4 regions of the Mesorhizobium sp. P2_D6 genome follow, and region 1 is predicted to be linked to each of the others. Evidence: predicted binding sites of a transcription regulator. Region 1 holds the regulator's gene; each other region holds the start of a gene.
What was found. Region 1 encodes PhoB, which activates phosphate uptake and scavenging genes when phosphate is short. Its sites were predicted from a motif close to TGTCATNNANCTGTCAT; they were not measured.
Positions count from the first base shown of each region.

Region 2: a site for PhoB is predicted at 3,265-3,281, ahead of AC1D1L_RS09835 (YdcH family protein). Genes of this name have one in related genera too.
Region 3: a site for PhoB is predicted at 3,210-3,226, ahead of phnF (phosphonate metabolism transcriptional regulator PhnF). Genes of this name have one in related genera too.
Region 4: a site for PhoB is predicted at 2,775-2,791, ahead of AC1D1L_RS17315 (DUF1045 domain-containing protein). Genes of this name have one in related genera too.

Region 1 is NZ_JBFUEG010000018.1:15,582-20,313, forward strand. It holds gene pstC (phosphate ABC transporter permease subunit PstC) at 1-266, shown strand, start outside; gene pstA (phosphate ABC transporter permease PstA) at 263-1,579, shown strand; gene pstB (phosphate ABC transporter ATP-binding protein PstB) at 1,597-2,421, shown strand; gene phoU (phosphate signaling complex protein PhoU) at 2,463-3,167, shown strand; gene phoB (phosphate regulon transcriptional regulator PhoB) at 3,184-3,873, shown strand; gene AC1D1L_RS27450 (ROK family protein) at 3,898-4,732, opposite strand, start outside.
Region 2 is NZ_JBFUEG010000004.1:41,423-46,154, reverse strand. It holds gene AC1D1L_RS09860 (amino acid ABC transporter permease) at 1-340, opposite strand, end outside; gene AC1D1L_RS09855 (amino acid ABC transporter permease) at 342-1,007, opposite strand; gene AC1D1L_RS09850 (transporter substrate-binding domain-containing protein) at 1,079-1,960, opposite strand; gene AC1D1L_RS09845 (IclR family transcriptional regulator) at 2,079-2,882, shown strand; gene AC1D1L_RS09840 (YdcH family protein) at 2,907-3,110, opposite strand; gene AC1D1L_RS09835 (YdcH family protein) at 3,350-3,529, shown strand; gene ispG (flavodoxin-dependent (E)-4-hydroxy-3-methylbut-2-enyl-diphosphate synthase) at 3,827-4,732, shown strand, end outside.
Region 3 is NZ_JBFUEG010000012.1:124,357-129,088, forward strand. It holds gene AC1D1L_RS23690 (sugar ABC transporter ATP-binding protein) at 1-243, shown strand, start outside; gene AC1D1L_RS23695 (ABC transporter permease) at 240-1,205, shown strand; gene AC1D1L_RS23700 (zinc-binding alcohol dehydrogenase family protein) at 1,273-2,289, shown strand; gene phnF (phosphonate metabolism transcriptional regulator PhnF) at 2,440-3,189, opposite strand; gene phnG (phosphonate C-P lyase system protein PhnG) at 3,308-3,769, shown strand; gene phnH (phosphonate C-P lyase system protein PhnH) at 3,769-4,380, shown strand; gene AC1D1L_RS23720 (carbon-phosphorus lyase complex subunit) at 4,383-4,732, shown strand, end outside.
Region 4 is NZ_JBFUEG010000007.1:207,453-212,184, reverse strand. It holds gene AC1D1L_RS17330 (ABC transporter permease) at 1-123, shown strand, start outside; gene phnN (phosphonate metabolism protein/1,5-bisphosphokinase (PRPP-forming) PhnN) at 126-755, opposite strand; gene AC1D1L_RS17320 (alpha-D-ribose 1-methylphosphonate 5-triphosphate diphosphatase) at 752-1,891, opposite strand; gene AC1D1L_RS17315 (DUF1045 domain-containing protein) at 1,924-2,631, opposite strand; gene iolB (5-deoxy-glucuronate isomerase) at 2,888-3,700, opposite strand; gene AC1D1L_RS17305 (DUF3329 domain-containing protein) at 3,706-3,936, opposite strand; gene iolE (myo-inosose-2 dehydratase) at 3,980-4,732, opposite strand, start outside.

The sequences.
Region 1 (4,732 bases):
TCCTGCTGACGGCGTCGCGCGCCATCGGCGAGACGATGATCGTCGTGCTGGCGGCCGGCGTTGCCGCCAATCTCACCGCCAATCCATTCGAGGCGATGACGACCATCACCGTCAAAATCGTCAACCAGCTGACCGGCGACCTCGAGTTCAACTCACCGCAGACGCTGGTCGCCTTCGCGCTCGGCCTGACGCTGTTCGTGCTGACACTGGTGATGAACATCGTCGCCCTCTACATCGTGCGCAAGTACCGGGAGCAGTACGAATGACCGACATTCCCCTGGACACGATGGCGGGCGCCGTTGCGCGTCCGCGCCGCGACATAGGGCTGAAGGCGCGCTACGCCGCTGAACGCCGTTTCCGCATCTACGGTGTGATTGCGATCTCGGTCGGCCTGGCCTTCCTGGCCATCATGCTGATCACCATCGTCTCGAAGGGCTACACCGCCTTCTGGCAGACGACGGTGACGCTGCCGATCAGCTTCGACGAGAAAGTCATCGACCCCTCCGGCAAGCGCGCCACCGATCCGAGCGTGCTGATCAAGGCGAACTATCCCAAGCTCGCCGACACTGCGCTGATGGCCAAGCTTGGCATCGACCCAAGCAACAAGCCGATGGTCATGAAGCTCAAGGGCTTCCTGTCGGAAGGCGCCCGCGTCCAGCTGCGCGACATCGTCGCCGCCGATCCGTCGGTGATCGGCACGACGCGCGACGTCAACATCCTGGCCGCGGCCAATCTTGACTCCGCCTTCAAGGGCCAGATCGACCTCAGCGTCGATGAAGCGCGCCGCAAGGTGTCCAACCAGCAGATCGACTGGATGAACAAACTCAAGGCCGACGGCGTAATGGCCGAGCATTTCAACACCGGTCTGTTCACCTATGGCGCCTCCAGCCGGCCCGAGACGTCAGGCATGGGCGTGGCGATCATCGGCTCGTTCTACATGATGGTGATCGTGCTGCTTTTGGCGCTGCCGATCGGCGTCGCGGCCTCGATCTATCTCGAGGAATTCGCCAAGAAGAACCGCTTCACCGACCTGATCGAGGTCAACATCAACAATCTTGCGGCGGTGCCGTCGATCGTCTTCGGTCTGCTCGGCCTTGCCGTGTTCATCAACTTCCTCGGCATGCCGCGCTCGGCCGCCTTTGTCGGCGGCCTGGTGCTGACATTGATGACGCTGCCGACCATCATCATCGCGACGCGCGCGGCCCTTGCCGCGGTGCCGCCGTCGATCCGCTCGGCAGCGCTTGGGCTTGGCGCCTCGAAGATGCAGATGGTGTTTCAGCACATACTGCCGCTTGCCGCTCCCGGCATCCTGACCGGCACGATTATCGGCCTGGCGCGTGCGCTGGGTGAGACAGCACCGCTGCTTCTGATCGGCATGGTCGCCTTCGTCGCCGACTATCCGAAGACGCCTTTCGATCCGGCGACCGCACTGCCGGTGCAGATCTACATGTGGGCAAACGAGGCCGAACGCGCTTTTGTCGAGCGCATGTCCGGCGCCATCATCATCCTGCTCGTCTTCCTCATGGCCATGAACATCACCGCGATCGTGCTTCGGCGCCGGTTCGAGCGGCGCTGGTAGAAAAAAGGCAATTTGGTATGAACATCATGACCGAACAGTCCCTTGAAAACGCAGTGGGCGACAAAATGAACGCCAAGTCGAACGAAGTCATCAAGATGCGCGGCGACAAGGTCGGCGTGTTCTACGGCGAGAAGCAGGCGCTGTTCGACGTCAATCTCGACGTCCGCCAGAACCAGGTGACGGCGCTGATCGGCCCGTCCGGCTGCGGCAAGTCGACCTTCCTGCGCTGCCTCAACCGCATGAACGACACCATCGATTCGGCGCGGGTGACCGGCAAGATCACGCTCGACGAGGATGACATCTATGACAAGAACATCGACGTCGTCGAACTCAGGGCTCGCGTCGGCATGGTGTTCCAGAAGCCCAATCCGTTCCCGAAGTCGATCTACGAGAACGTTGCCTACGGCCCGCGCATCCATGGCCTAGCCAAGCGCAAGTCCGACATGGACCAGATCGTCGAGTCGAGCTTGAAGAAGGCGGCGATCTGGAACGAGGTCAAGGACCGCCTGCAGGAGCCCGGCACCGGCCTGTCCGGCGGCCAGCAGCAGCGCCTGTGCATCGCGCGCGCCATTGCGGTGTCGCCGGAAGTAATCCTGATGGACGAACCCTGCTCGGCACTCGACCCGATTGCCACCGCACGCGTCGAGGAGCTGATCGACGAGCTGCGCCAGAATTACACGATCGTCATCGTCACCCACTCGATGCAGCAGGCGGCGCGCGTGTCGCAGCGCACGGCGATGTTCCACCTCGGCTACCTGGTCGAGGAGGGCGCCACCGACAAGATGTTCACCAATCCCGACGACAAGCGCACCCAGGACTACATTACCGGCCGCTTCGGCTGAGCCGTCCAGCGGTTGAATTTTCAGGCACGAGGACCACGATCATGGGTGAACATACCGTCGCCTCCTTCGATGAAGAGTTGGGCCAGATCAGCAAGCTGATCCGCGACATGGGCGATCTGGCCGGGTCGATGGTCAGCGGCTCGACAAAAGCGCTGCTCAATTCCGACAATGCGTTGGCGCAACGTGTCGTTTCCGACGACGCCATCATGGACGCGCGCCAGCGGGAACTCGACGATCGCGCCATCACGCTCATCGCCAAGCGCCAGCCGATGGCCAACGATCTGCGTGCCGTGGTCGGCTCGATCCGCATGGCCGGCGACCTCGAGCGCATCGGCGATCTCGCTAAGAACATCGCCAAGCGCGTTGGCACTGTGGGCCTCAGCGTCACGCCGCGCGACCTCTCGCATTCCATCGATGCGATGGCGCAGCTGGTGCTGATCCAGGTGCAAGGGGTGGTCGAGGAATATGCCGCCGCGGATGCCGCAGCCCTGGCGAAACTCAGGAATGAGGACGAACGTGTCGACGTCAAATACACGTCGGTGTTTCGTGAACTCTTGACCTACATGATGGAAGACCCGCGCAACATCACCGCCTGCACGCATCTCCTGTTCTGCGCCAAGAATCTGGAGCGCATCGGTGATCATGTCACCAACATCGCTGAAAATGCGTATTATGTGCTGACCGGCCAGCAATTGCCCGCCAATCGCCCGAAGCAGGACGAGACGGCGATGGCCACTTCGGCCTGACAAGGGTGAACTGCTGATGATCGCGCCACGCATCATGGTCGTGGAGGACGAGGAGCCGCTGGGCGTGCTTCTCCGCTACAACCTCGAATCCGAAGGCTACCAGGTCGAGGTGGTGACGCGCGGCGACGAGGCCGAAATTCGGCTGCAGGAAAATGTGCCCGACCTTCTGGTGCTCGACTGGATGGTGCCGGCGGTGTCCGGCATCGAGCTCTGCCGCCGGCTGCGCATGCGGCCCGAGACCGAACGGCTGCCGATCATCATGCTGACCGCGCGTGGCGAGGAGAGCGACCGCGTGCGTGGCCTGTCCACCGGCGCCGACGACTATCTGGTCAAGCCGTTCTCGACACCGGAATTCATGGCGCGCGTGAAAGCGTTGCTGCGCCGCGCCAAGCCGGAAGTGCTGTCCAGCGTGCTCAAGGTCGGCGACATCGTGCTCGACCGTGAATCGCACCGCGTCTACCGCAAGAAGAGCGAAATCAGGCTCGGACCGACCGAGTTCCGCCTGCTCGAATTCATGATGCGCCATCCCGGCCGCGTGTTCTCGCGCAGCCAGCTGCTCGACAATGTCTGGGGCGAGACGATCTATATCGACGAGCGCACGGTCGACGTGCATGTCGGCCGACTGCGCAAGGCGGTCAACAATGGCCGCATGCCCGACGTCATCCGCACCATCCGCGGCGCCGGCTACGCTATCCGGGAAGATTAGGCGCGCCGCGCTGTTGCCGGCCCCTCAGGCGACATGCTTGCCCGCTTTCGCCTGAATCCCCGGTGCGAAAATCTCCTGGTCGACGAAGCTGAGCGCGCGCATGGCGCAGCCTTCGCGGATCAGCGGCAGTTCGTTGGGCTCGGTGTCGAAGGAGATCGATTTCGAGTGCTGGCCGCCGGCAGTCTGAGCAATCGCTTCGCGCAATGCCGGTTCGATCAGATCGAACGCGGCGGCGCTGACTCCGACCATGGCGACAGGTGCTGGATCGATCAGCGCGAACAGGCTGCCGAGGCCGAAGCCAAGCGCCTCGCCGGCTTTGCGGTAGGCTTCGCGCTCGGGGCCGTCGGTCTCGCGGGCACGTGCGGCGAGCGCCCGCATGTCGGCGTCGCCGACATCGACCGGTTCGGCATCCTCGCTCATCATTTTGGCGCTGCGCCAGATGGCGTAGTTGCCGGCATAGGCCTCCACGCAGCCGCGCCGCCCGCAACGGCACAGCGCGCCGCCGGGCCGGTGGATCATGTGGCCGAACTCGCCGCCCGAGGAATGGGTGCCGGTGAACAATTCGCCCTTCAGCACCAGCCCCATGCCGATGCCATGCGAGAGCAGGATGGCGATGAAATTGTCGCGGTAGCGCTCAGGCTGGCGCCATTGCAGCGCCACCGCCATCATGTTGCAGTCGTTTTCCATGGTGGCCGGAATGCCGAATTCCGCTTCCAGTATGTCGGCGAAGGCAATGTCGGTCAGCGGCGTGATAGGCGACCACAGCATGGCGCGCGCCTGCGAATCGGTGATGCCCTGGATGCCCATGGCAATGCGGGCGATGCTCTGAACATCAAGATCGGGATCCTCGAGCCGCCGC
Region 2 (4,732 bases), on a different contig from region 1:
CTTTGGGGATGGAGCCGACGGCGCCGCGCACATATTCGACGACCTGCGCCGTCTTGAACAAGGTCAGCGCCAGCACCGCTGCCCAGAAGGATTGCAGATGCAGACCGGCCGCGGGCAGGCCGTAATAGACGAAGAACATCAGCACCAGGATCGGGATGCCGCGGATGGTGTCCGAGAAGATGCGCACCGCCCAGCGCAGCGGCGCCGGGCCGTAGACCAGGCCGACGCCGAGCGCGACGCCGGCAATCAGCGACAGCACCACGACCAGCAGCGATACCCACAGGGTCACGGCGAAACCCTGGGCGAGGAACGGCAATGCGTAGAGGATCTGGCTGAGCATGTCAGCGCGCCGTCCTGAACCGTCGCTCGACCAGCCGCAGCCCGAAGAGCAGCGCGTAGCCGGTCACCAGATACATCGCCGTCGTCACCAGATAGACCTCGACGATGCGGAAGGTGTTGAAGTTGATCCACTGGGCGCCATAAGTCAGTTCGGGCACGGAGATGACCGAGGCGATGGACGTGTCCTTGAACAGCGAGATGAAGGTGTTGGACAGCGCCGGCAAGGTGATGCGCAGCATCGTCGGCAGGCGCACGTGAACCAGCCGCTGCCAGGGCGTGAGCCCGATCGCCTTGCCGGCATCGAGCTGCCCGCGTGGCACAGCTTCGAGGCCGGAGCGGAACACCTCGACCAGATAGGCGCCGCTGTAGACCGACAGCGTCAGCACGAACGAGGTCGGCGCGTCGTAGGCGAGATCCACCACGGTCGGCACGCCGTAGAAGACGAGATAGACCAGCAGGATCAGCGGCACGTTGCGGATGAACTCGACATAAGCCGCGATGATGGCGCGCACCACGCGTCCGGCCGAGACGTACCAGACCGCCAGCACCAGGCCGATGACGATGCCGATGGCGATCGAGATGACGGCGAGCTCAAGGCTGAGCAGCAGGCCGCCCCATAGCTTGTCGAAATGCCGCCAGATCAGGTTGAAGTTGAGCGTGTAGCCCATGCGTCTCCCGCAATGCCGAGGAACGTCAAAGAAGAGGTGGAAGGGTGCCGGGCACCCTTCCACAGGCTGCGTCAGATGACCGGGAAACCAGGATGCCGCGCCGGCGGCTCCAACCCGAAATAGTCCTTGAATGCCGCGTCGTAGAGCGCCGTTTCATGACCGAACATTGCGGTCGCGAAGGTCGTGTTGACGAAGGTCAGCCAGTCGAGATCGCCTTGCCGGAGTGCGGCGCCGTAAAGCATCGAGAACCAGCTCTTGCCGGCATCGAAATACTTGTCGGGATTGCGCGAGGCGAGCCAGCGGACCGTCGAGAGATCGACGGCGGCCGCGTCGACGCGCTTCGATTCCAGCGCCTGGAGCACATTGGCCTGGGTGTCGATCTGCATCACCTGCGACTGCGGCAGGACGAGATGGACATTCTGCTCGGCATCAACGTTCTGCAGGATGGAAATCCGTGTCGCCGAACCGCCGGCGAGCAGCTTGTCGAATGTCTTGTTCTCGGCTGTCGGAAGCGTCAGCAGCGCGACACCCTCGACGTAGTACGGCCTGGAGAAATTGATCAACTGCGAGCGCTGGGCAGTCATGGTCATGAACTGAATGGTGATGTCGACCTTGTTGGTTGTGACATTGGGGATGCGCTGCGCCGGGTCTTGCATGACGAACTCGACCTTGGTCGGGTCGTCGAAAAGACCCTTGGCCAGGATATGGCCCATGGTGATGTCCATGCCGACGAGTTCGCCGGCATCGTTCTCGAAATGCCAGGGTGCGTTGGTGCTGCCGGTGCCGACGATCAGCTTGCCACGCTCCAGAACGGTGCGCAGCAGGCTGTCCGGTGCGGCCTGCGCCGCCGCCTTCTGAACGTCGACCGAGGCGGATGCGCCTATGACTCCGGCCGTGGCGAGCCCGGCCATTCCTAATTTCAGAAAATCACGTCTCTTGGATGTGTCGTTCACTGCGACCTCCTTTTCGTGTGTACCCCTTTTTCAGGTCCATGCTCTTTTTTTGCAATTTGTCTCTTACAAAAGACACATGTACCTTGTACAAGACAGATACTAACATCAGGAATCAGTAATGCAAGACGACATTGGCGTTAAAGATCGGCCCGACGTCAGCCCGACCGAGGACAAGACCCCCGGCTCTCGCGAAAAGGGTCTCAACCGGGTGCTCGAGATATTTGAGTTCCTGCACACCACGCAGCGTGCGATCGGCATTGGCGATCTCGCCAAGGGCGTCAACGCGCCGCGTTCGACGACCTATACGCTGGTGCGCTTGCTGGTCGATGCGGGTCTTCTGGAGATGGAGGGCGACGGCAACAGGGTCTACTTCGGCAAGAAGCTCTACCTCTACGGAATGGACTATGTCAGGGGCAACGACCTGCTCCGCAGGGGCCGGCAGGAGGTCGACAATCTGTCGCGCGAGACCGGCGAGACGTCCGAATTGTGCATGCTGCAAAGCGGCCGCTACACCATCGTCCATTCCAGCCCAGGCACCAGGCCGTTCCGCATCAGCTCCGCCACCGGCCTGCAGATCCCGCTGCCATGGACGGCATCAGGGCGGCTGCTTCTGGCCGGGTTGGAAAGGGACGCCGTCCAGGACATGGTGTCGGACGACGACCTTTTGCTGCCCGATGGGCGCAGGCTGCAGCTCGACGACTTCATCGCCGATATCGCGACGGCCAGGACGACCGGCTATTGCATTACTTCAGGGCTGGTCGACGCCTATACCAAATGCCTGGCTGCCCCAGTGTTTTCCGTCACAGGCAAGGTTGAGGCAACGATGTGCCTGGTGGTTCCGATCGACACCGCGAAGGAAAAAACCGACGAGCTTGTTGCGCTATTACGTGAACGCGCCGCAAGGCTTTCGATCCCGGGGTAAGGGGTCAGGCTCTGAGGCTATTGCTCAGGCGATGATGTCCGGAATGATCTTGTCTTCCAGCGCCATCAGCCGGTCCTTGAGGAACAGTTTTTTCTTCTTCATGCGTTGGATCTGCAAGGGATCACAACCCATGGCGATCATCGCATTGATGGCCGCGTCGAAATCGGCATGCTCTTGTTTCAGCCGAGAAAATTCGAGGCGGATATCAGCCTGTTCCTGTTCGGACATTATCTACCGTCTGCACGTCTGCGGCGCCCAATGATGGGCCTGATTGGGCGGGACCGGTGGGGTTTTGTAGCCGGCGCGCAGCCAATACCACATTTCACATTGTCGTGGAATGCTACCACGCAGCATTCGACATCGCCGCTGGATGGTGGCAGAGTGTCATGGTGCCGTCACAGAACGACCTGCGGTGGACGTGCCTTTGACGGCTGCAATCGAGGAAACCATGAAAGGGAGAACCAATCATGTCTCTTGCATCCCATCTTGATGAGTTGCAGCGGAAACACGGTGATATCGAACGCGAAATCGACGATGCAATGAACCATCCATCGGTCGACGACCTCGAAATCGTGAATCTCAAGCGACGCAAGCTGGCACTCAAGGACGAGATTGAAAAACTGAAGGCGAAACCGACGACACATTGACGCCCTTCCTGGATTAGACGCGCCGTTCAGGCGCGTATCCATCGCTCCGGTGGCGACACGCCGCCGGAGGCTTGTTCTTGTTACTGATTCCCACACTGTTGGCCGGTCGACACCGTCTGTGACGGGTCGCCGCGCCACCGTGATTTGTCGACTCTGCCCGCCTGTCGCCATTGACAAGCCATCTTTGCTCCTCCACCTCATGCCCGAACCTCAGCGCAATGCGCTGATAACTGTTTGAGCGTAGGTTTGCGCGTCAACGCGAACGCAGGCCGCTCAGGAGCTCAAGAGGCTGCCGGCATGACCGGATATTTTTCCTCCCCCTTTCCGCGCCGCACCTCGGTCGGCGTCGATGTCGGCGGTGTGACCGTCGGCGGCGGCGCGCCGGTCGTCGTGCAGTCGATGACCAACACCGACACGGCCGATATCGATCAGACGGTCGCCCAGGTCGCGGCGCTGCACCGCGCCGGCTCCGAGATCGTGCGTATCACCGTCGATCGCGACGAGAGCGCCGCCGCTGTGCCGCGCATTCGCGAGCGGCTCGAACGGCTCGGCATCAATGTGCCGCTGGTCGGCGATTTCCATTATATCGGCCACAAGCTGCTTTCCGATCATCCGGCCTGTGCCGAAGCGCTGGCCAAATACCGCATCAATCCGGGCAATGTCGGCTTCAAGGACAAGAAGGACCGCCAGTTCGCGGCGATCGTCGAAATGGCGATCAAGCACGACAAGCCGGTGCGCATCGGCGTCAATTGGGGGTCGCTCGACCAGGAGCTGCTCACCCGGCTGATGGACGAAAACCAGCGCCAAGGTTTTCCGCTGACGGCGCAGGAGGTCACCCGCGAGGCGATCGTGCAGTCGGCGATCCTGTCGGCCGAAATGGCGGAAGAGATCGGGCTTGCCCGCGAAAAGATCATCCTGTCGGCCAAGGTCAGCGGCGTGCAGGATTTGATAGCCGTCTATACCGAGCTTGCAACGCGCTCCAACCATGCGCTGCATCTCGGCCTCACCGAAGCCGGCATGGGCTCCAAGGGCATTGTCGCCTCGTCGGCCGCCATGGGCATCCTTTTGCAGCAAGGCATTGGCGACACCATTCGCATCTCGCTGACGCCGGAGCCGAATGGCGACCGCACGCGCGAGGTGCAGGTGTCGCAGGAGCTCTTGCAGACCATGGGCTTTCGCCAGTTCGTGCCGATCGTCGCCGCT
Region 3 (4,732 bases), on a different contig from region 1:
GTCGGCGTCGATGTCGGCACCAAGGCCGAGATCTACCGCCTGTTCGGCGCGCTTTTGTCCAAGGGCGCCGGCATCATCCTGATCTCGTCGTACCTGCCCGAAGTCTATGAGCTGGCCGACACGCTGCATGTGTTCCGGCGCGGCAAGCTGGTGGCCACGCACGGGTTCCGCAGCGCCGACCACGAGGAAATTCTCTCTCAGGCGCTCGCCGAGAAACAAGAAAAAAAGGGAGGTCAGACATGAGCACCGAGGCCATTGCCGCCGAAAAGCCGAAGCGCAACTACAACGCCCTGTTCGGGTTGACGCTGCTGGCGCTGCTGGTTCTGCTTTGGATCATCCTGTCGGTGTCGACGCAGAGCTTCGCCTCGGCCAACAACATCTCGAACCTGCTGCGCCAGGGCTCGATGATCGCTATCCTGGCGGTCGGCCAGACCTTCGTCATCATCACCGGCGGTATCGATCTATCCGTCGGCGCCGTGGTCGGCTTCGCCACCGTCATCGCCGCCATGCTGATCAACGCCGGCGTGCCGGTCATCCTCGCCATTCTGATCACGCTTCTGGTCGGCGTCGCCATCGGCATGTTCCACGGCTTCGGCATCGTCAAAATGGGCCTGCCGCCTTTCATCATCACGCTGGCGACGCTCACCTCGCTGCGCGGCATCGGCCTGTTGATGACCAACGGCAACTCGATCTCGATCAACAACGACGCCTTCCAGGAGTTCTCGCGCAACTCCTTCGTCGGCGTCCCCAATCTGTTCTGGATGGTGATCCTGGTCGGCATTCCGGCTTACATCTTCCTGCATCACAGCCGCTGGGGCCGCTATCTGTTCTCGGTCGGCTCCAACGCCGAGGCCTCGCGCCTGTCGGGCGTCAATGTCCAGCGCACGATCTACATGGCCTACACGCTGTCGGGCCTGTGCGCCGCCTTTGTCGGCGTGCTGCTGGCCTCCCGCATTGGTATCGGCAACCCGACCCAGGCCGAGGGCTGGGAACTGCAGGCGATCGCCTCCTCGGTGATCGGCGGCACCTCGCTGTTCGGCGCCGTCGGCTCCGTGCACGGGCCGCTGCTTGGCGCCTTCATCCTCGCCACCATCAACAACGGCGCCAACCTCTTGAACGTCAACGCCTTCTGGCAGCGCATCATTACCGGCGCGCTGATCATCATCATCGTCTATTTCGACGGCCTGCGCCGTCGCGGCAAATAATCCTCCCTGACCTTTTCGCCGGCCCGCTCGACGGACCGGCGCCTTTTTTGAACACTGGAATTGCTGAATGAAAGCCGTCGTTTGCCGCTCGCCTGGCGACCTTGTCCTGGAAGACCGCGCCGCACCAGGCGCACCACCTGCCGGCTGGGCGCTGGTCGCGGTCAGCCATATCGGCATATGCGGTACCGACTACCACATCTTCGAGGGCAAGCACCCGTTCCTTGCCTACCCCCGCATCATGGGCCACGAAGTGTCGGGCACCATCGTCGAGGCCGGTGAAGGCGTCGAACTCGCCGTCGGCGAGCCCGTCATCATCAACCCCTACCTCGCTTGCGGCAAATGCATCGCCTGCCGGCAGGGCAAGCCGAATTGCTGTGTGCGGATCGAAGTGCTCGGCGTGCATCGCGACGGCGCCATGGCCGAGCAGATCCTGGTGCCGGCGCAGAATCTTTATCCGGCGAACGGCCTGTCGCTGGCCGATGCCGCTGCCGTCGAATTTCTCGCGATCGGCGCGCATGCCGTGCGCCGTGCCCGCGCTGAACCAGGCGCCCGCACGCTGGTCATCGGTGCAGGGCCGATCGGGCTTGGCACGGCGATCTTCGCCCGCATTGCCGGGCTCGATGTCAGCCTGCTCGACATGAGCACGGAGCGGCTGGATTTTGCCAAAGGCGAACTCGGCTTCGCCACGCTCGACGGCTCGCAAAAGGCGGCGGCCGAACTGGTGCGCGATGCAACCGGCGCCGAAGGCTTCGACGTGGTTTTCGACGCCACCGGCAACGCCGCCTCCGTGCAATCTGCCTTCGCCCACGTCGCGCATGGCGGCACGCTGGTTCTGGTCAGCGTCGTCAAGGACGACATCGTCTTCTCCGACCCCGAATTCCACAAGCGCGAGATGACCTTGGTCGGCAGCCGCAATGCGCTCAAGGCCGACTTCGACCACGTCGCCGCCTCCATCCGCAACGGCGCCGTGCCGCTGGCGAAACTCGTCACCCATCGCACGACGCTGGCCGATACGCCGCACGATCTCGCCCGCTGGGCGCATGAGAAATCCGGGCTGATCAAAGCTGTGATCGAGATCGGATGAGCCGCCACAGGGTGTGTTGAGATTCAGGTCAGGCCGTGCCGAAAATGGTGGATACCGAGAACCGGAGCGGAGCGTACTTGAAGTACGTGAGCACCGGAAGCGCAGGTATCCGCCATTTGCAGGCTGGCCTCACCTGAATATCAGCACACCCTACAGCGCCGACAGCTTCAGCTCTACCCGCTCCGCCGGAAACCGCGTTTCGGAGAACTGGACCGGTCGGCCATCCGTCGTGACGTTGACGGCGACGGCGACCAGCACGATGGCCCCCGGCTGCAGGTTGAGGTCGGCAAGGTCGGCGGCATCGGCATGGCGTGCCGACAGCACCGTCGATTGCCTGAGATAATCATCCACGCCGAAACGCCGGAGCGAGGCGGTGATCGAACCGGTCTCCGCCATCACGGCATCGATGCCTGCGAAACGCTTGGCCTCGTACCAGCTGGCAGCGCGCGACACCGGCCGGCCGTCTGCTTCGCCGCGCGTCTCCAGCCGGATCACCTCAGTGCCCCTCACAAGCCCAAGCCCGTCGGCGACGCGCTGGCTGGCCGGTTCGACCGCTGATGTGAGCAACACGATGTGCCGTTCCGAAGTCTGTCCTTGCAGACCCGTCGAAAACCGCGTGCGGGCACCGATCGGATAGGACAGCCGCTTGCGCGACAATACGAAGGTGCCGCGCCCCTGCTCGGCCCGCAGCACGCCTTCCTGAACCAGCGCCGATATGGCGCTGCGCACCGTGTGGCGGTTGACGCCGTAGCGTTCGGCCAGCGCCACCTCTGGCGGCAGCGCGGCATTCTCGGCAAAATCGCCGGCGGCGATCGAGTGCAGGATCTGGTCGGCGATCTGCCGCCACAATGAGACGCCGCTGCGCCGTTCAATGCTTCTCGCCATCTGTTGCCCGGCCATTTTTGCCCCGATCACGCCCATGTCATCCACCCGTCATGGACACGGGTTAGATAATAGGTATAATTTGTATAGTTGTCTATATCACTAGACAAATTTTACACATTCAGGGAGTTGCTGCATGCGAGGACAGGAAGCCCGCGACCAGGCCGAGCGCAAAGCCCTCATGGCGACGCTGGCGCAGGCGAGCGGCGACGATATAGCCCGGCTCTGGGACGAGGCCGGTCTGACCTCGGAAGCCGAGCTTTTGCGCGGGCCGGAAACCGGCCTGGTCACCGTACGCGGCCGGATCGGCGGCGGCGGCGCGCCCTTCAATGTCGGTGAAGCCTCGGTCACCCGCGCCACCGTGCGGCTGCCGACCGGGCAGGTCGGCCACAGCTACATGCTCGGTCGCGACCGGAAGAAGGCGAAGCTGGCGGCGATCGCCGACGCGCTCTGGCAGGACCCAGCCCAGCGCCAGACGGTCGAGACAGCGCTGGTGGCGCCGTTGCGGGCCGCCCAAGGCGAAGCGCGAGAAAAGCGCCGCGCCGAGACGGCGGCAACGAAAGTGGATTTCTTCACCATGGTGCGCGGAGAAGACTGATGGACATCGCAACACAAGCAATCGACGGCGGTTTCGCCGACCCGGTGTTCAACGCCCAGACCGTCTTCCGCGCCGTCATGGACGCCATGGCACGGCCTGGCAGCGTGCAGCCTCTGCCGGTCTTCGCCCGCCCGCCGGCGCCGCTGTCGGTCACCGCCGGCGCCATCGCGCTGGCGCTCTGCGACCACGATACGCCGCTCTGGCTCGACCCAGCTCTGCAGGCTTCGGTCGCGGTAAAAGCTTGGCTCGGTTTCCACGCCGGCGCCCCGCTTGCCAACACGCCGGCCGATGCGCATTTCGCCTTGATCGCCAACCCGGCGGAGATGGCGGCGCTCGACGGTTTTTCGCAAGGCACGCAGGACTACCCCGATCGCTCGACGACGCTGATCCTGCAGGTCGGCAATCTCGTCTCTGGCGCGCCGCTGCTGCTCAAAGGTCCCGGCATCGAAACCACCGCGACCATCGCGCCGGCGCAGATGCCGCGGCACTTCGTCGAACAGTGGAAGCAGAACATCAGCCGCTTTCCGCGCGGCGTCGACATCATCCTGGCGGCGCCTGACGGCGTCGCCTGCCTGCCGCGCACGACACGCATCAAGACGATGGAGGCGTAAAAATGTATGTCGCGGTAAAAGGCGGTGAAGCCGCAATTGCCAATGCCCACAGCCTGCTCGCCGACCGCCGGCGCGGCGACCGTTCGGTGCCGGCACTGCGCCTCGACCAGATCGTCGAGCAGCTGGCGCTCGGCGTCGACCGGGTGATGAGCGAAGGCTCGCTTTACGATCGTGAGCTGGCCGCGCTCGCCATCGTCCAAGCGCGCGGCGACATGATCGAGGCGATCTTCCTGGTGCGCGCCTATCGCACGACGCTGCCGCGCTTCGGCTACAGCAATCCTATCGACACCGGCGCCATGCTGGTCGAGCGGCGCGTGTCGGCGACCTACAAGGATTTGCCCGGCGGCCAGTT
Region 4 (4,732 bases), on a different contig from region 1:
AACTTCGCGGTGATGGGCGGCGTGATCCTCATCGGCGTGCTGGTCGACCAGCAATGGGGCGTGTTCCGCGCAAGACGGCTGATGCTCGACGCCAGCCGCAAGGGCGCCGTGGCAGCGGAGTAGTGCTAAATTACCCCCGACATGTCGGAGAACGCCATCGCCTTGCGCAGCACTTCGGCGAAGCGTTCGCCGGCGGCTTCGCGCGGGCCGCCATTGTCGATGGAGGTGACGCCGGGTCCGGACAAAGCGACATTGGCGCTGCGGGCGAGGCGGGCGAGCACTTCGCCGCGCGATTCGCGGCCGCGCCGGGCGAGCCGTTCGGCGAGGATTTCCGGGGCAGCGGTGATCTCGACTACAGCCAGATTGGCATAGCGCTCACGCAGAACCGGGATGACCGCGCGCGACACATTGGCGACCGCCACGTGGCCGTTGGCAATCGACCAGTCGACATCGGCCGGGATGCCGTAGCGCAGACCGTGCGCCTCCCAGGAAATGGCGAAGGCGCCATCAGCCTCGGCCTCGACAAAGGCAGCGTCGGCCAGCGTGTCGTGGTCCTCGCTTGCCGCGTCGCTCGGCCTGGTGATGACCCGGCGCACGAACTCCAGCCTTGTCTCATCGGCAAACAGCGCCTTGGCGTAGCCGATCACCGTATCCTTGCCGGCGCCGCTCGGGCCGACGACGGCGACAAAGACGCCGTTGCGGACCGGAAAGGCCTCGGCGGTGAGTTCGCGCTCGATCGACGCCGAGACCATCAGGCCACCCGGCGTCCCTGGCGCCAGACGGTGCGCACGACCGGCACATGGTCGTCGACGCGCACGCGCACCAAATCGGCACGGCGGCCCGGTTCGATGACGCCGCGATCGCTGAGGCCGATGGCCTCGGCCGGGTTCTTCGACACCATGGCGACCGCCTGCGGCAGGGAAATGCCTTCGACGACGTCGCCTAGAAAGAAGGCCGACTGGATCAGGCTGAAGGGAATGTAGTCGGACGACAAGATGTCGAGCAGTCCGTCGGCGGCCAGCGTGCGGGCCGAAACATTGCCGGAGTGCGAGGCGCCGCGCATGACGTTGGGCGCGCCCATCAGCACTCCGAGTCCAGCCTCCTTTGAAGCCTTGGCCGCTTCCTGCGTGGTCGGGAATTCGGCAACGCGCACGCCTTGCTCAATTGCCTCGTCGACATGGCCTGATGTGGCGTCGTCATGGCTTGCCAGCACAATGCCGCGCTCGTTGCAGGCGGCCGATATCGCTACCCGGTTCGGTCCCGAATTCTTCGCCGATTCCGACATGCGCTTTTCGCAGAACAGCTTGAAGTCGCGATCGGTCAGCTTCAGCTTGCGCTGATAGTAATAGGCGTAAGTCTCGAGGTTGACGAACTGGCGCTGTCCCGGCGCATGGTCCATCAGCGACGCCAGTTTGACCCGCTCATCGCCGTCGAAATTGGCGAAGGCCTGCAGACAGTCCGGCGCCGAGACCTCGCAGCGCAGGTGCAGGAAATGGTCGGCCCGCAGGCGATCCTGCGCCACGCTGTCCTCGATGGCATCGGCCAGCTTGCGGATGTCGTCGGAGGTGAGATCCGCATCCTCGTCCATGCCGACGCGCAAGGCGTCGAGCACCGTGGTGATGCCGGCGGTGGCGACCTGCGCGTCATGGGCGAGCACGGCGGCGATCGGGTTCCAGCGCACTTTCGGCCGCGGCGCATAATGGCCTTCGAGATGATCGGTGTGGAGCTCGACCAGGCCGGGGATGATGTAGTCGCCGCCCATATCCTCGCCGGTCCGCCCGGTGCCGGCGTCGATGCCGGCGATAAAACCGTCGCGCAGTACGAGCGAGCCCTCGACGATCTCGTCGGCAAGCACGATGCGGGCATTGGTCAAAACGGTCTCGGCAGTCATCTCAGGCAGTCCTTGGGTTTCAGGCGAAGTGGTCAGGCGGTTTTTCTGGCCGCGCGGCGGCCGAGCGCATGATGGGAGAGCACCATGAACGGGGCGCCCGGTTCGGTTTCGACAAACAGCGTCAGCGCATCGACCAGCACCGGCTGCTGCAGCACCTCGACGAACAGGCTGTCGATTGCTGCGCGCAGACGTAGGCTTTCCTGTGGCCCGGCCCGGCCGGACAGGGTCATGTGGAAGCGAAACGTCTCGAAGACATAGGGGTAGCCCCACTGGCAGAGATTGCGGAACTCGGCCGGCTTCAGCGAATCCGGGCTGCGGCGCTCGATCTCGGCTTCGGTCAGCGGAGCGCGAAAGCGGTCGAAGCCAAGCACGACATCATCGGCAAAACGATTGAGCGGCGGCAGCGGGCCTTGCGGCACCAAAGCGAAGAAGCCGTCGATCTGGCTGACGATGAGGCGCGGGATGGTGACGGTCGGCGTCGCTTCGGCAAAGACGTCGAGGGCGGCACGCAGGGAGCTTTCGGTCTCGTTGGCGGCCAGCCGGAAGGGCGCCTTCAGCGTCGCGTGGAAACCGTAGCGGCGCGCCGATGCGGTGTGGAAGGCGACTTCCGCCGCCGACAGGTCGCCCACCGCTTCGACCGGCTTTGTGGCGGCGCCGAAGGGGTCACGTCCCAGCCAGTTGGCGGCGATCCGCGCCAGTGGCTCGTCCTGCCTTGGGGTGAAATAGATGGCGTAGCGCATCGAAAATCCTCGTTAAAGCGCGCCGCCTCTTGAGGACTCGATGCGGCGCGCTTTAAGTCTATTTGCTTCGGCATGTCGTTATCCCAAAACCGCTGCGCACTTTTGGGCGACATGCACCGTCCCCGCTGCCATAGGTGATTTCCATGACGGATTGACGAAGCTTGAAGGGTTTTCGATGGCAAATCGACCCCATCGGTCGTTAGCCGACGATTTTTCCGAACTGGGCCAACAGCTTCCCCCTGAAAGACAGGGGTGGTCAGGCCTTCATCAGCCATTCGTGCTCGGGCGCGTTGTGGAATTTCCACGTCCGCTTCGGGCCGGCCATGACGTTGAGGTAATAGAGGTCGTAGCCATGGCAGGCGGCGCAGGGGTGGTAGCCCTTGGGCACCAGCACGACATCGCCGTCCTCGATCGCCATCGCCTCGTCCAGTTCGCGGGCGCCCGACTTGTCGGCATCGGTATAGACGCGCTGGAAGGCGAAGCCCTGCGGCGGGTTGAGGCGATGATAGTAGGTTTCCTCGAGATAGGATTCGGCCGGCAGATTGTCCTGGTCGTGCTTGTGTGGCGGATAGCTCGATGTATGGCCGCCGGGCGTGATGACCTCGACCACCAGCAGCGAGTCGGCCGGCTTGCCCTCCGGCAATATGTTGGTGACGTAACGCGTGTTGGTGCCCTTGCCGCGCACTTCCTGGCCGAGATCGTCAGGTGCGATGACGCGCACCGGCAGGCCGCCGCCCAGGCCCGGCGCCGAGCAAACCGCGAGTTCGAGATCGGTGTCCGCAGTCACCGACCAGTCCGATCCCTGCGGGACGTAGACCGACCATGGCTTGCCCTCGAAGGGCGACATGCGCTCGCCCAGCAGGCCGAGTTCCTGGCCGCCGGCTGTTCCCGTGCCCTTGCCGGTGACGAACACCAGGCAGACTTCGCGATCGCCCGTCTTTCCCGAGGCGTTTTCGCCCGGCTTCAGCCGGTGCAGGTCGAAGCCGACATAGGTCCAGCCGGCGCTTTTGGGCGTGACATGGGCGACGCGGCCATGGCCCTTGTCGGCTTTGACGAGCAGTTTCGACATTGCGGTCATTCCTTCGGTTCGGCGCCAGTCTTCGGCTCGACCGGAGGCTTCGCCTCGTCGACCGGCTTGTAGAGATAGAAGAACTGCCAGACGGCGTAGCCGGCGAAGCCGAGCGCGATGACGCCCCAGAACGGCGTGCCGGAGGCGAATTCGATGATCGCCCAGATCACGCAGACGGCGACGACGGCAACGCGCCGCCACAGCGGCCGGAAGAATGGGTGTTCGTAATCTTTCATCGGGCCAATCTACAGCAAGCTGGCTCGGCGGAAACCCGTCGCATCAGACATTGGGGAACCCTTGCGTCTCGACGGTGTAGCCGGCAGCCGTCATCACCCGCATCAGCTCCTTATGGCCGACCCGCGCCATCTTCAGCGGCGGGTTCTTCTTCGGGTCCTGCTCGGCCTCGACGACGAACCAGCCTTCATAGCCATGGTCGGCGAAGCGCTGCACGATGGCGCCGAAATCCAGCGAGCCATCGCCCGGCACAGTGAAGGCACCGAGCGCCACGGCATCGAGGAAGGACTGTTTCGTGCGGTCGAGCCCGTCGATGACAGCCATACGCACATCCTTCACATGGACATGACTGATGCGCTTGTGGTGGTTGTCGATGGCGCGCAGCACGTCGCCGCCGGCAAAGGCGAGATGGCCGGCATCGAGCAGCAGCGGAATGCCGTCGCCGGAATGGCGCATGAAGGCATCGAGTTCCGGCTCGGTCTCGACCACCGCCGCCATGTGGTGATGATAGGACAGTGGCATGCCCTGCTCGGCGCACCATTCGCCGAACTCGGTCAGTCGCCGGCCATAGGCCTTCATCTCGTCGCCCGACAATTTCGGCTTGGTGGCAAGCGGTTTGGAACGGTCGCCCTGGATCGAGCGGCCGACCTCGCCATAGACGATGCAAGGCGCGTTGACCGCCTTGAACAGGTCGATCATCGGCTGGATGCGATCCTTGTTCTTGCCTATGTCCTCGTCGACCAGCGTGCCGGAGAACCAGCCGCCGCACAGCGTGACGTCGGCCTTCTTCAGGATCGG